2 regions of the Agromyces sp. NPDC029043 genome follow, and region 1 is predicted to be linked to the other one. Evidence: predicted binding sites of a transcription regulator. Region 1 holds the regulator's gene; the other holds the start of a gene.

The links. The regulator LexA, encoded in region 1, represses DNA repair genes until DNA is damaged. The targets are predictions, from matches to a motif close to TCGAACANNTGTTCGA.
Region 2: the regulator LexA is predicted to act here: its motif matches at 4,392-4,407, upstream of ACZ4TW_RS17095 (Rv2578c family radical SAM protein).

Annotation. Positions count from the first base shown of each region.
Region 1 is NZ_JBVHVX010000001.1:44,040-49,912, reverse strand. Features, by position in the region: gene ACZ4TW_RS00210 (methylenetetrahydrofolate reductase) at 1-736, shown strand, start outside; gene metE (5-methyltetrahydropteroyltriglutamate--homocysteine S-methyltransferase) at 733-3,078, shown strand; gene lexA (transcriptional repressor LexA) at 3,188-3,865, opposite strand; gene ACZ4TW_RS00195 (LysM peptidoglycan-binding domain-containing protein) at 4,138-4,518, shown strand; gene ACZ4TW_RS00190 (histidinol-phosphate transaminase) at 4,616-5,710, shown strand; gene hisB (imidazoleglycerol-phosphate dehydratase HisB) at 5,745-5,873, shown strand, end outside.
Region 2 is NZ_JBVHVX010000015.1:73,510-79,382, forward strand. Features, by position in the region: gene ACZ4TW_RS17080 (response regulator) at 1-596, opposite strand, end outside; gene ACZ4TW_RS17085 (hypothetical protein) at 583-1,725, opposite strand; gene ACZ4TW_RS17090 (sensor histidine kinase) at 1,722-3,125, opposite strand; gene ACZ4TW_RS17095 (Rv2578c family radical SAM protein) at 3,280-4,383, opposite strand; gene ACZ4TW_RS17100 (M28 family peptidase) at 4,944-5,873, opposite strand, start outside.

The DNA.
Region 1 (5,873 bases):
CTCCAGCCATGCCGAGGCGAACCGCCTCGTGCGGGAGTTCCTCGACGCGGGCGTGACCAGCTTCCTCGCGCTGCGCGGCGACCCGCCCGAGGGCGCCGACCCGGAGGCGGGCATCGGCGACCTCGAGAGCGCCGCCGAGCTCGTGCAGCTCATCCACCGGGTGCAGGAGGAGCGCGAGCCGTACGGGCAGGCCGGGATCCCCGGGATGCCCGGCGTGACGCGCATCCTCGAGCGACCGCGCCCCGAGCGCGTCGCGGTCGCCGCCTTCCCGACCGGGCATCCGCGCTCGCGCGGCGTGAACCAGGATGTCGACGTGCTCCTCGCCAAGGAGGTGGCGGGGGCCAACCTCGCGATCACCCAGCTCTTCTGGCACGCCGACGACTACCTCGGCTTCGTCGAGCGCGCCCGCGCGGGCGGGGTCACCATCCCGATCCTGCCCGGCATCATGCCCGTCACCTCGGCCGCCCGGCTCGGCCGCCTCGAGCAGCTCACGGGCGTGCCCGCGCCGAGTGAGCTCGCGATCGCGCTCGAGATCGAGCCCGACGCCGACGCGCTCTTCGAGCTCGGCGTCGACTTCGCGGCCGACCTCGCCGGCGAGGTGCTCGCGGGCGGCGCACCCGGACTCCACCTGTACACCTTCAATCGCCACGAGGCCGTGCTCGCCGTCCTGGACCGGCTCGGCCTCCGCACCATCCCCGCCCACGCGGGCACCGAGAGGAACACGAGAACACGATGACCGCACCCGCCTTCCCCGCCGGAACCATCCTCGGCTACCCCCGCATCGGGCGCCGCCGCGAGCTCAAGCACGCCGTCGAGGCGTTCTGGGCCGGCCGCATCGACGCCGACGAGCTCGAGCGCACCGCCGCCGGCCTGCGCGCCGCGACGCGCGAGCGCCTCGCCGCGCTCGGCCTCGGCCGCACCGACTCGGCGATCCCCGAGAGCTTCTCGTACTACGACCAGGTGCTCGACGCCGCGGTCGCGGTCGGCGCGATCCCGACGCGCTTCGCGAGGCTCCTGGACGCCGACGGCCGCCTCGATCTCGCCGGCTACTTCACGGTCGCGCGCGGCGAAGGGGCCGACGCGCCGCTCGAGATGACGAAGTGGTTCGACTCGAACTACCACTACCTCGTGCCCGAGATCGGTCCCGACACCGCGTTCGCCGCGCACGCCGACGCGCTCGTGGCGCAGGTGCGCGAGGCCCGGGAGGCCGGCTTCGTCACCCGCCCCGTGCTCGTCGGTCCGGTGACGTTCCTGCTGCTGGCCAAGGCGGCGGACGGCGCGCCCGAGGGATTCCGTCCGATCGACCGCCTCGACGACCTCGTGCCCGTCTACGCCGAGCTGCTCGCCGCGCTCCGCGACGCGGGCGCGGAATGGGTGCAGCTCGACGAGCCGGCGCTCGTGAGCGAGAGCTTCGACGAGCCGCGCGAGCGCATCCTCGAGGCGGTCGCCGCCGCATACGACCTGCTGGGTTCCGCCGAGGCGCGCTCGGCGATCTTCGTCGCGGCGCCCTACGGCTCGCTCGACGACGCGCTCCCCGTGCTCGCCGGCACGCCGGTCGAGGCCCTCGGACTCGACCTCGTGCGCGGCAGCGCGCCCGAGCAGCTCGATCCGGTGACCGAGGAGGCGCTCGCCGCGAAGACCCTGGTCGCGGGCGTCGTCGACGGCCACAACATCTGGCGAGGCGACCTCGAGCGCGCGTTCGTGCACGCCGAGGCGCTGCGCACATTCTCCGGCGATGTCGCGGTGTCGACGTCGACCTCGCTGCTGCACGTGCCGCACGACGTCGAGGACGAGTCCGCGCTCGACGCGCGCCTCGTGGGCTGGCTCGCCTTCGCCGACCAGAAGGTCGCACAGGTCGCGATCCTGGCGCGCGGTCTCGCCGAGGGCCGCGATGCGATCGCGTCCGAGCTCGACGCGGCATCCGCCTCGCTCGCCGACCGTGCCGCCGCGCCGGGCGTGCGCGTCCCCGCCGTGCGCGATCGCCTCGCGGCGCTCGACGCCGCCGCCTTCTCGCGGGCCGCGTACGACGCGCGCGTCGCCGCCCAGGAGGACCTCGCACTGCCGGCGCTGCCGACGACGACGATCGGGTCGTTCCCCCAGACCTCCGACATCCGCCGTGCCCGCGCCCGCCTCGTCAAGGGCGAGCTGACGGACGCCGCCTACCGCGAGCTCATGCGCGAGGAGATCGCCCGCGTCATCCGCCTGCAGGAGGAGCTGGGCCTCGACGTGCTCGTGCACGGCGAGCCGGAGCGCAACGACATGGTGCAGTACTTCGCCGAGCTGCTCGACGGCTTCGCCGTCACGCAGAACGGCTGGGTGCAGTCGTACGGCTCGCGCTGCACGCGCCCGTCGATCCTGTGGGGTGACGTGTCGCGTCCGGCGCCGATGACGGTCGAGTGGTCGGAGTACGCGCAGTCGCTGTCGGAGAAGCCCGTCAAGGGCATGCTCACCGGACCGGTGACCATCCTCGCCTGGTCGTTCGTCCGCGACGACCAGCCGCTCGGCGACACCGCGCGCCAGGTCGCGCTCGCGCTGCGCGATGAGATCACCGACCTCGAGGCGGCCGGGATCCGCGTGATCCAGGTCGACGAGCCGGCGCTGCGCGAGCTGCTTCCCCTCAAGCGCGCCGACCAGCCCGCCTACCTCGACTGGTCGGTCGGCTCGTTCCGGCTCGCGACGGGCGGCGCCGAGCCGGCCACGCAGGTGCACACCCACCTCTGCTATTCCGAGTTCGGCGTCGTCATCGACGCGATCCGCGAGCTCGACGCCGACGTCACCTCGATCGAGGCGGCGCGCAGCCGCATGGAGGTCGTCGACGACCTGTCGGCCAGCGGCTTCGACCACGGCGTGGGCCCGGGCGTGTACGACATCCACTCGCCCCGCGTGCCGAGCGTCGAGGAGGTGCAGTCGCTGCTCGAGCGCGCGGTCGGCGCGATCCCGGCCGGACGCCTCTGGGTGAACCCGGACTGCGGCCTCAAGACGCGCGGCTACGACGAGACGGTCGCGTCGCTCGCGAACATCGTCGAGGCGACGCAGGCGGTGCGCGCCGGCGTCGGGGTCGGGGCGACCGCGGGCTGAGCCCGGGCGCAGCCCGATCGAGGGGCGGATGTCGCGGCGCGAGGCCGCGGCATCCGCCCCTCGTCTCGTCAGACGTGCGGAGGACCGCTCAGGCCGCGCGCGGGACCGCTCAGACTGCGCGCAGGACCGCGACGACCTTGCCCAGCACCTCGGCGTGGTCGCCGAGGATCGGCTCGAACGCCGAGTTGCGGGGGAGCAGCCACGTGTGCCCGTCGCGCTGGCGGAGCACCTTGACGGTCGCCTCGCCGTCGAGCATGGCGGCGACGATCTCGCCGTTCTCGGCCGTGGGCTGCGAGCGCACCACGACCCAGTCGCCGTCGCAGATCGCCGCGTCGACCATCGAGTCGCCGACGACCTTCAGGATGAACAGCTCGCCCTTGCCGACGAGCTGGCGGGGGAGCGGGAAGACCTCTTCGACCTGCTGCTCGGCCGTGATCGGCACGCCGGCCGCGATGCGGCCCACGAGGGGCACCATCGCGGCGTCGCCGACCGGTGCCGGCTCGACGTCGGACGGGCGCGGCTCGGTGCCCGGCACGTCGATGAGCACCTCGAGCGCCCGCGGCCGGTTCGGGTCGCGCCGGAGATAGCCCGCGAGCTCGAGCTGGTTGAGCTGGTGCGTGACGCTCGAGAGCGAGGAGAGCCCGACCGCGTCGCCGATCTCGCGCATGCTCGGCGGGTAGCCGCGATCGGCCACCGAGCGGCGGATCACGTCGAGGATGGCGAGCTGCTTGGCGCTGAGCGTCTTGCGTCGACGGGACCGGCCGCCCGCGCCGCGTGCCTGGTCGATGTCGATGCTCACGGTGTCGCCTCTCGTCTCGGCCTCCGTCGGCCCGGATCGTGATGTCGGTGGTCGGTGCTGGACTGTCCCCGACATTCGAAACTGTATCCGCCTCGTACGCGCACGACAAACATCCGTTCGAGTGTGTCGCGGAAAACGACCGGTGATTCCCACCCGCCGGTCCTTGCAGCTTCGATTGTTCGAAGATATATTCGGAACACAGCTTCGCATCCGGCCCTCCCGGCCGAGGGCCGGATGCGGGGCTGTCGGGGAGGTGCGAGATGACTGCAGTGCTGATGGGAACCACGGTGGCACGGCCCGCGATGCCAGGCGGCGTCGTCCCGTCCGGTCGCACACGCCTCCGCCTCACGCGCCGTGGCCGTCTGGTCTTCACCGCGCTGGCGGCGCTGCCGATCGTGGTGGGCGTGCTGATCGGCTCGCTCGCGTCGGGCGGAGCGGTCGCCGGCATCGACGACGGCGCGGGTCCCGCGGTCTTCGACACCGTGGTGGTCGGGGCGGGCGACACCCTGTGGGGCATCGCCGAATCCCTCGCGCCCACGGCCGACCCGCGCGACGTGATCCACGAGATCATGCAGCTCAACGGGCTTCGCGAGCCGGTGGTGCAGCCGGGCCAGCGCCTCGCGCTGCCGGTCGTCGAGTAGCGGCGATCGGCGACTGGGCCGCCGGTGGGCACGGTCGTCGAGGTGGTTGGGGCGACGGGAGCCGAAACGTCGCTTCGCCCGCCGATACCATTGATCGGTGACGAGTCTCGACGACCTTCCCATCCGCGACGACCTTCGCGGCAAGTCTCCCTACGGCGCACCGCAGAAGGTCGTGCCCGTCGCACTGAACGTCAACGAGAACACGCATCCGATCCCCGAGGATGTCGCGCACGACATCGTCGCACGGGTCGCGGCGGCGATCATCGGGCTCAACCGCTACCCCGACCGCGAGTTCACCGACCTCCGGGTCGCGCTCGCACGGTACCTCGGCCACGGGCTGGAACCGTCACGGCTGTGGGCGGCGAACGGGTCGAACGAGGTGCTCCAGCACATCCTCCAGGCCTTCGGGGGCCCCGGCCGACGCGCGCTGGGCTTCGCGCCCACCTACTCGATGTACGGCCTGCTCGCCTCGGGCACCGGCACCGAGTGGGTCACCGCCGAGCGCGACGCCGACTTCGAGCTCTCGCCCGAGACCGCCGTCGACGCCGTCCTCCGCCACGATCCCGACATCGTGCTGCTGTGCGCCCCGAACAATCCCACCGGCACCCCGTTGTCGCTCGAGACCGTCGCGGCGGTGGCCGATGCCGCCCGGGGTGTGGTCGTGGTCGACGAGGCGTATTTCGAGTTCGCCGATCCGGGCACTCCGAGCGCGCTCACGCTGCTCGCGGGCCGGCCGCGGCTGCTCGTCTCCCGGACCATGAGCAAGGCGTTCGCATTCGCCGGCGCTCGCGTCGGCTACCTCGCCGCCGACCCGGCGGTCATCGACGCGCTCCGGCTCGTGCGGTTGCCCTATCACCTGTCGGCGCTCACGCAGGCCGCCGCGCTCGGCGCCCTGGCCCACTCCGACGAGATGCTCGCGATGGTCGACGAGATCCGTTCGCAGCGCGACCGGATCGTCCGCGAACTCGACGGGCTCGGCTACCGGCCCTATCGCAGCGGCGCCAACTTCGTGCTCTTCGGCGGCGTCGACGACCCGCACGCCGTCTTCGAGGCGCTGCTCGAGCGCGGCATCCTCATCCGCGAGATCGGCCTGCCCGGATGCCTGCGCGTCACCGCCGGCACCGAGGCCGAGACCACCGCGTTCCTCGAGGCGATGGCGGCGTTCACCCCTGCCCGCGTCGCCGCCCGCTGATCACCCTCACGACCACCCTGAATAGGATGACCGCATGACCACCGATCGCCCCGCGCGAACCGCGCGCGTGCAGCGCGAGACCAGCGAGTCGAGCATCGACCTCTCTCTCGACCTCGACGGCACGGGCACGAGCGACATCGAGACGAGCGTGCCCTTCTACGAC
Region 2 (5,873 bases), on a different contig from region 1:
GCGACCTCGGCCGTCGACAGGCCCTGCGCGTACAGCACGAGCGCGCGGCGCTCGGCGTCGCTGAGGCCCGCGTCGGCCGGAGCGCCGGGGTCGTGGTCGTCGGATGTCGCGGCGCCGGCGCCCGCCATCCGCTCGCCCCGCTGGCCCCGCCGGTCGCGTTCGGCGCGCTCGCCGCTCGCGACGCGCCGCGCGATCGCGACGAGCTCGGCCACCGGCAGCGTCTTCGACACGAACGCGCCGGCGCCCGCGTCGAGCGACCTCGCCCGCGACGCCTCGTCGTCGAGCGCCGTCACCACGACGACCGCCGCGCCCGCGGCCCGGCAGGCGCGGATGCGCGACTCGATCGAGATGCTCTCGTCGAGCTGCAGGTCCATGAGCACCAGGTCGACCGGGAACTCGGGATGGCGCACCAGGTCGAGCCACCGCGTCGTGCGGATCACGACCTCGAGGTCGTCGGCGTGCTCGTCGATCCAGTACGCGAGGCCGTCGACGATGATCGCGTGGTCGTCGAGGATGCCGACGCGGACCCGGCGGGGAGCAGCGGGGTCGGGATCGGGGGCGGACGCGGGGCGGGGGTCGGGCTCAGCCGGCGTCATAGCGGAACTCCACGCGGACATTCTCTCGCGTCACGGACAGGTCGCTGCGCAGTCCGACCGTGCGCGCGACGGCGACGAAGCGTTCGAGCTCGCGGCGGGTGGGCGGGTTCTCGCCGGGATCGGCCTCGAGCACGATGTGCCCCGACGGCCCCGACGACGAGGCAGACAAGCGGATGGCGCGCGCCCGCGCCGCGGTCGACAGCCACGACACGAGCGCCGTGATCGCCGGGCGCTGGTCGCCGGGCAGCCGCCCGGCCACGCCGCCGGGATCGTCGACCGTGACGGTCACGTCGCGCACCGCGGTGACGGATGACGCGAGGTCGTCGAGCCACGTCGACTCGATGCCGGCCTTCAGCGCGCGCCGCAGCGCCTCGGCGAGCGCTCGCGCCCGGTCGGCGTCGGCGACGCTCACGCGCTCGGCCGCCATGACGTGCGCGAGGAACGGCAGCACCTCGCGGCCCAGCACCGATACCCGACTCTGCTGCACCGACCGGGCGATGCCCGTTCGGATGCCCGCGTCGCGTTCGAGTGCGGCCGTGTTCGCCTTGCGCTGCCACGCGAGGGTCTCGCGCACGATCATCGACGAATAGCCGGCTGCGGCCGCCGCGAACGCGAGCACCGTCACGCCGTCGAGGATGATGACCGAGGCCGCCGCGACGCGCGGGAGCGAGTCATCCACCGACCCGATCTCGAGGATGCTGAGCACCGCCGTCGCGATGCCGCCGGCGATGAGCAGCGACACCCACGTGCAGAACGGGGCGACCGCGAGGATCAGCGCGCCGACGACGATCGGGCCGAACCGCGCGTAGTCGGCGCGATCGACGCCGATGGTGCCGACGAACTCGGCGATGGCGCCGCCGACCGCGAGGCTCACGGTCATCCACAGCCGGTCGACCGTGAACGGCGCGCGGCCCGGCATCGCCGACACCGACGCGACGAGCGCGGCCGCCGCGACCAGGGCGATCGCGAGCAACGAGAACGTGGGCGCGGTCACCTCGTTCCACTGCGCCGCGGTCACGCCGACCGCGACGCCCACCGCGAGCGCGGAGCCCACCACGACGAGCGGGGCGGCGGCGACCCCGCCGATCGGGTCGACCTCCTGCTGGGTGAGCCGCATCGCGCCGCTCATGCGCCGCCCTCCGGAACCGAGAGCACGACGGTGGTGCCGACGCCGGGCCGCGACCAGACGCGGACGGTGCCACCCTCCTGCTCGATGCGCCCCTTGATCGACGTGCGCAGGCCGATGCGGTCGTCGGGCACGGCGTCGACGTCGAAGCCGGCGCCGCTGTCGACGACGACGACCGTGACCTCGCCGTCGCCGGGGCCGACCGCGACCTCGGCCTCGTCGACGCCAGCGTGGCGGATGACGTTGACGAGGCACTGGCCGACGGCGGCCTCGAGCGCGTCGCGGCGGCGGGGGCCGAGGCGTTCGAGGGCGTCGGGGTCGCCGGCGAGGTGCACGGTGATGCCCGCGTCGCGGGCGATGCCGAGGGCCTCGGAGAGGGGTGGGGCGGTGGCGCTCGTGCTCGTGTCGATGCCGACGCGGGCGTCCGCGGTCGCGGTCGGGCCGGTGGGCGCGCCCGGTGCGCCCGGTCGGGTGCCGGATGCGTCGGCGCGGGCGCCGGCGCCGCGCCATCCGAGCCGGCCCGACCTGCTGCGGCCGCCGGCGTCGGCGGTGCCGGATGGCGCGGACCGCTGGTCTGCAGCGGCCGCGGCGTGCGCGTCGGCGTGCTCGACGGCGTCGGCAGCCCAGTCGCGGCCGACGATGAGGGTGAGGTCGTTGCGGATGGCGGTGCGCAGGCGGTCGTCGACCGGGCCGGATCCGGCGGTCGCGATGGCGACGAGATGGCTGAGCGCGGTGTCGTGCAGTCGGGCGATGGCGCGGAGCTCGTAGTCGTGGCGGATGGTGAGCTCTCGCGTCTGCTGGCTGGCCCGGTGCAGGGCGGTCTCGCGGCGGTCGACCACGCGGCGCGAGACGGCGTCGAAGGTGCGGGCGATCACGACGATGCCGAGGGTCGCGGTCGCCGCGAGGCCGGGCTCCCAGTCGGCACCGGCGGTGGCGGCGCCGAGGAACGCGGCGGCCTCCCCGAGGCCCCAGCCGAGCACGGCCCACGTGATCGCGATGCCCGATCCGACGCCGGCGCCGCCGACGAGCACGAGCGCGGCGCGGGAGAGGGCGACGAGCGCGGTGTCGGCGGCGTTGTCGACCTCGCCCGAGCCGAAGACGAGCGCCGTCAGGCCGTAGACGGCGGCGGTTCCGGCGATGAGCGAGAGGACGGTGAGCGTGACGGTGCCGTAGCGGGCGACGAGGAACAGCAGGAGCGCTTGGAGCGCGAGCAACGCGGTCGCGGCGAATGCGGCGCGCTGACGGTCGGGGCCCTCGCCGGCGGGGGTCGCGGCGGCGATCACCGACGCGATCGTGAGCAGCAGTGCCGAGCCCAGGCAGACGGCGGCGGCCCATTGCCCGGCGCGCGACAGCGCACGGCTGAGGGACTCGCGCGCCAGGTGCTCGGGCAGACCCAGCGTCATGTGTGCTCCGATCCGGCCGCGACGCGCACGGCCCTGCGCGGGATTATCGCAGGCTGCGGGCGCGCGGCCCAACGCCGGCGGCCCCTCGCGCTCGCGCGGTCGCCCGCCGCCGCGGCGAGTTGCGACCGGTCGCGGTCGGACGCGGCGGCGCGGGTCAGAACAGCATCGCGGGGGCCGCGGCGCCGAGGTCGACCTGGCCGAGTTCGGACGCCGCGGCGCGCGCGGCGCGCTCGCCCACGGTGGTCGTGCGGGGGCCTCGCCCGAGCGCCGAGGATCGCACTCCCCCGGTGACGACGTCTTCACGGCCCCGCTCGAGCCGGTGCGAGCGGATGAGCGGGCGGATGCGTGCGGCGAGCCAGTCGCGGTACTCGCCGGGCGCGTATGCGCTGGCGCCCGGGTACATCGCGCGGTACTTGGGCACGAGCTCGGGGTGCTCGCGGGCGAGCCACTGGAAGAACCACGGCTTCACGGCGCCGCGCAGGTGCAGCGCGGAGTAGATGACGCTCGTCGCGCCGGCGGCCTTGGCGCTGCGCAGCGCCTCGTCGAGGTGCGCGCGCGTGTCGGTGAGGTACGGGAGGATCGGCATCAGGAACACCGAGCAGTCGAACCCTGCGTCGCGCACGGCGGTGACCGTCGCGAGCCGCGCGGCGGTCGTGGGCGTTCCCGGTTCGATGGAGCGCTGCAGTTCGTCGTCGTACACCGCGATCGACATCGCCAGGTCGACGGGCACGTGCTCGCGCGCCGCGACGAGCAGGGGAAGGTCGCGCCGCAGCAGCGTGCCCTTGGTGAGCACGCTGAACGGCGTTCCGCTCTCGGCGAGCGCCTCGATGATGCCGGGCATGAGCGAGTACCGCCCTTCGGCCCGCTGGTACGGGTCGGTGTTCGTGCCGAGCGCGACGGGCTCATGCCGCCACGCGGGCCGCGCCAGCTCGCGCCGCAGCACGTCGGCCACGTTCACCTTCACGATGATCTGCCGATCGAAGTCCTCCCCCGCATCGAGGTCGAGGTAGTTGTGCGTCGGCCGGGCAAAACAGTATGCGCATGCATGGGTGCAGCCCCGGTACGGGTTGATGGTCCAGCCGAACGGGACGTAGGACTGGCCCGGCACCTTGTTGAGCGCGGATTTGGCGAGCACCTCGTGGAACGTCACGCCCGCGAACTCGGGCGTCTGCACCGATCGCACGAGGTTGTTCAGACGCGCGAGCCCGGGCAATGCATCCTGCTGATCGACACCAAGCTCCTGACCGTTCCATCGCACACGAACATTCGAACACATGTTCGAATGCAGGGCAAGCGGATGTCGCGGCGCGCCGCATCCTCGAGATCCCCCGCGCTGGTGACCGCCAGTCGCGGCGGGAGAGTGTTTGCAATCGGCTCGTGTGAGCGCGCCCTCACATGAGGGCGGGCCGACACGAACAGCTTGGAGACCACCCCCGCGATCATTCGCCCGCTCGCTCGCTCGCTCAGAGTGCCATGTGAGCGCGCCCTCACATCAGGGCGGGCCGATGCGAGCAGCTTGGAGACCGTCCCCGCGATCATTCGCCCGCTCGCTCGCTCGCTCGCCCAGAGTGCCATGTGAGCGCGCCCTCACATGAGGGCGCGTTCACACGAGCGATTTCGAAACCGTCGCCGGATTGAGGAGGGGCGGCGAGGTTCGAGACGGGCGCGAAGCGACCCTCCTCGATCCGCAGCGGGAGCAGGGTTTCGACACGGGTGCGGAGCGCCCTCCTCACACCCTCAGAGAGTGCGGATCAGCACGAAGCGAAGCGGCCGCCCCGCAGGACGACCGCTCCGCTCATGCCGCTCAGACTGGTTCGGCTACTCCTCGAACCGGTTCTTGAACGCGTCGGTGCTCTTCCCGGCGCCGTGGGACTTGCCGGGCACCGGTGCGACGGCGTTCACGGTCGACGCGTCGAACGCGAACGTGATGATCGCCGCCGCGATCGCATCGGCGTTGACGTCGAGGGCGTCGAGGTTGACGTTGCCCACGAGCGCGTAGTCCTCGGCGAGCGCCGCGTAGAGGGCCGCATCCTGCCCCTCACCGGTGAGGTTGTCGCACGGACGGTGGTAGCACGGATCGAGCGCCGCCCCGGCGACGCCGCCGAACGTGGCGGCCTCGGCAGCCGTCTTCGGCACCTCGGCGCCGGTGAACAGGCCCCCGGCCGGGACTCCCACCGCGATGAACGGACCGTAGTCGGAACGGCCCGAGAACTCGGTGTCGACGTACGGCTCGCCGCGGCTCGTGTAGAACTGCTCGAACACGTCCTCGATCTCGGCCGACCCCTCGGGGATGAAGCCCGGCGCGGCGGTGCCGCTCGAGTTGTCGCCGTCGTAGATGCCGAACGTGTAGTTCGGCGAGGCGACCATGTCGAAGTTGAGGTAGAGCGCGATGTTCGCGATCTCCTCGTCGGTCAACTGGTCGACGTAGTACTCGGAGCCGAGGAGACCCTCCTCCTCCGCACCCCACCAGGCGAACCGGACGGTGTTGTTCGGCTTGACCTTGCTCATCTGGATCGCCGTCTCGAGCAGGGCCGCCGATCCGGAGCCGTTGTCGTTGATGCCCGCGCCGTCCTGCACGCTGTCGAGGTGCGCGCCCGCCATGACGACGTTCGCATCGTTGCCGGTCGCGGTCTCGGCGAAGACGTTCCAGGTCGTGCGGGTCTCGGCCTCGTAGTCGACCGTCACCGTGACCGTCGCGCCCGGCGTCGACGCGAGGTCGGAGCCCGCGGCGAAGGTCGTGAAGACCGC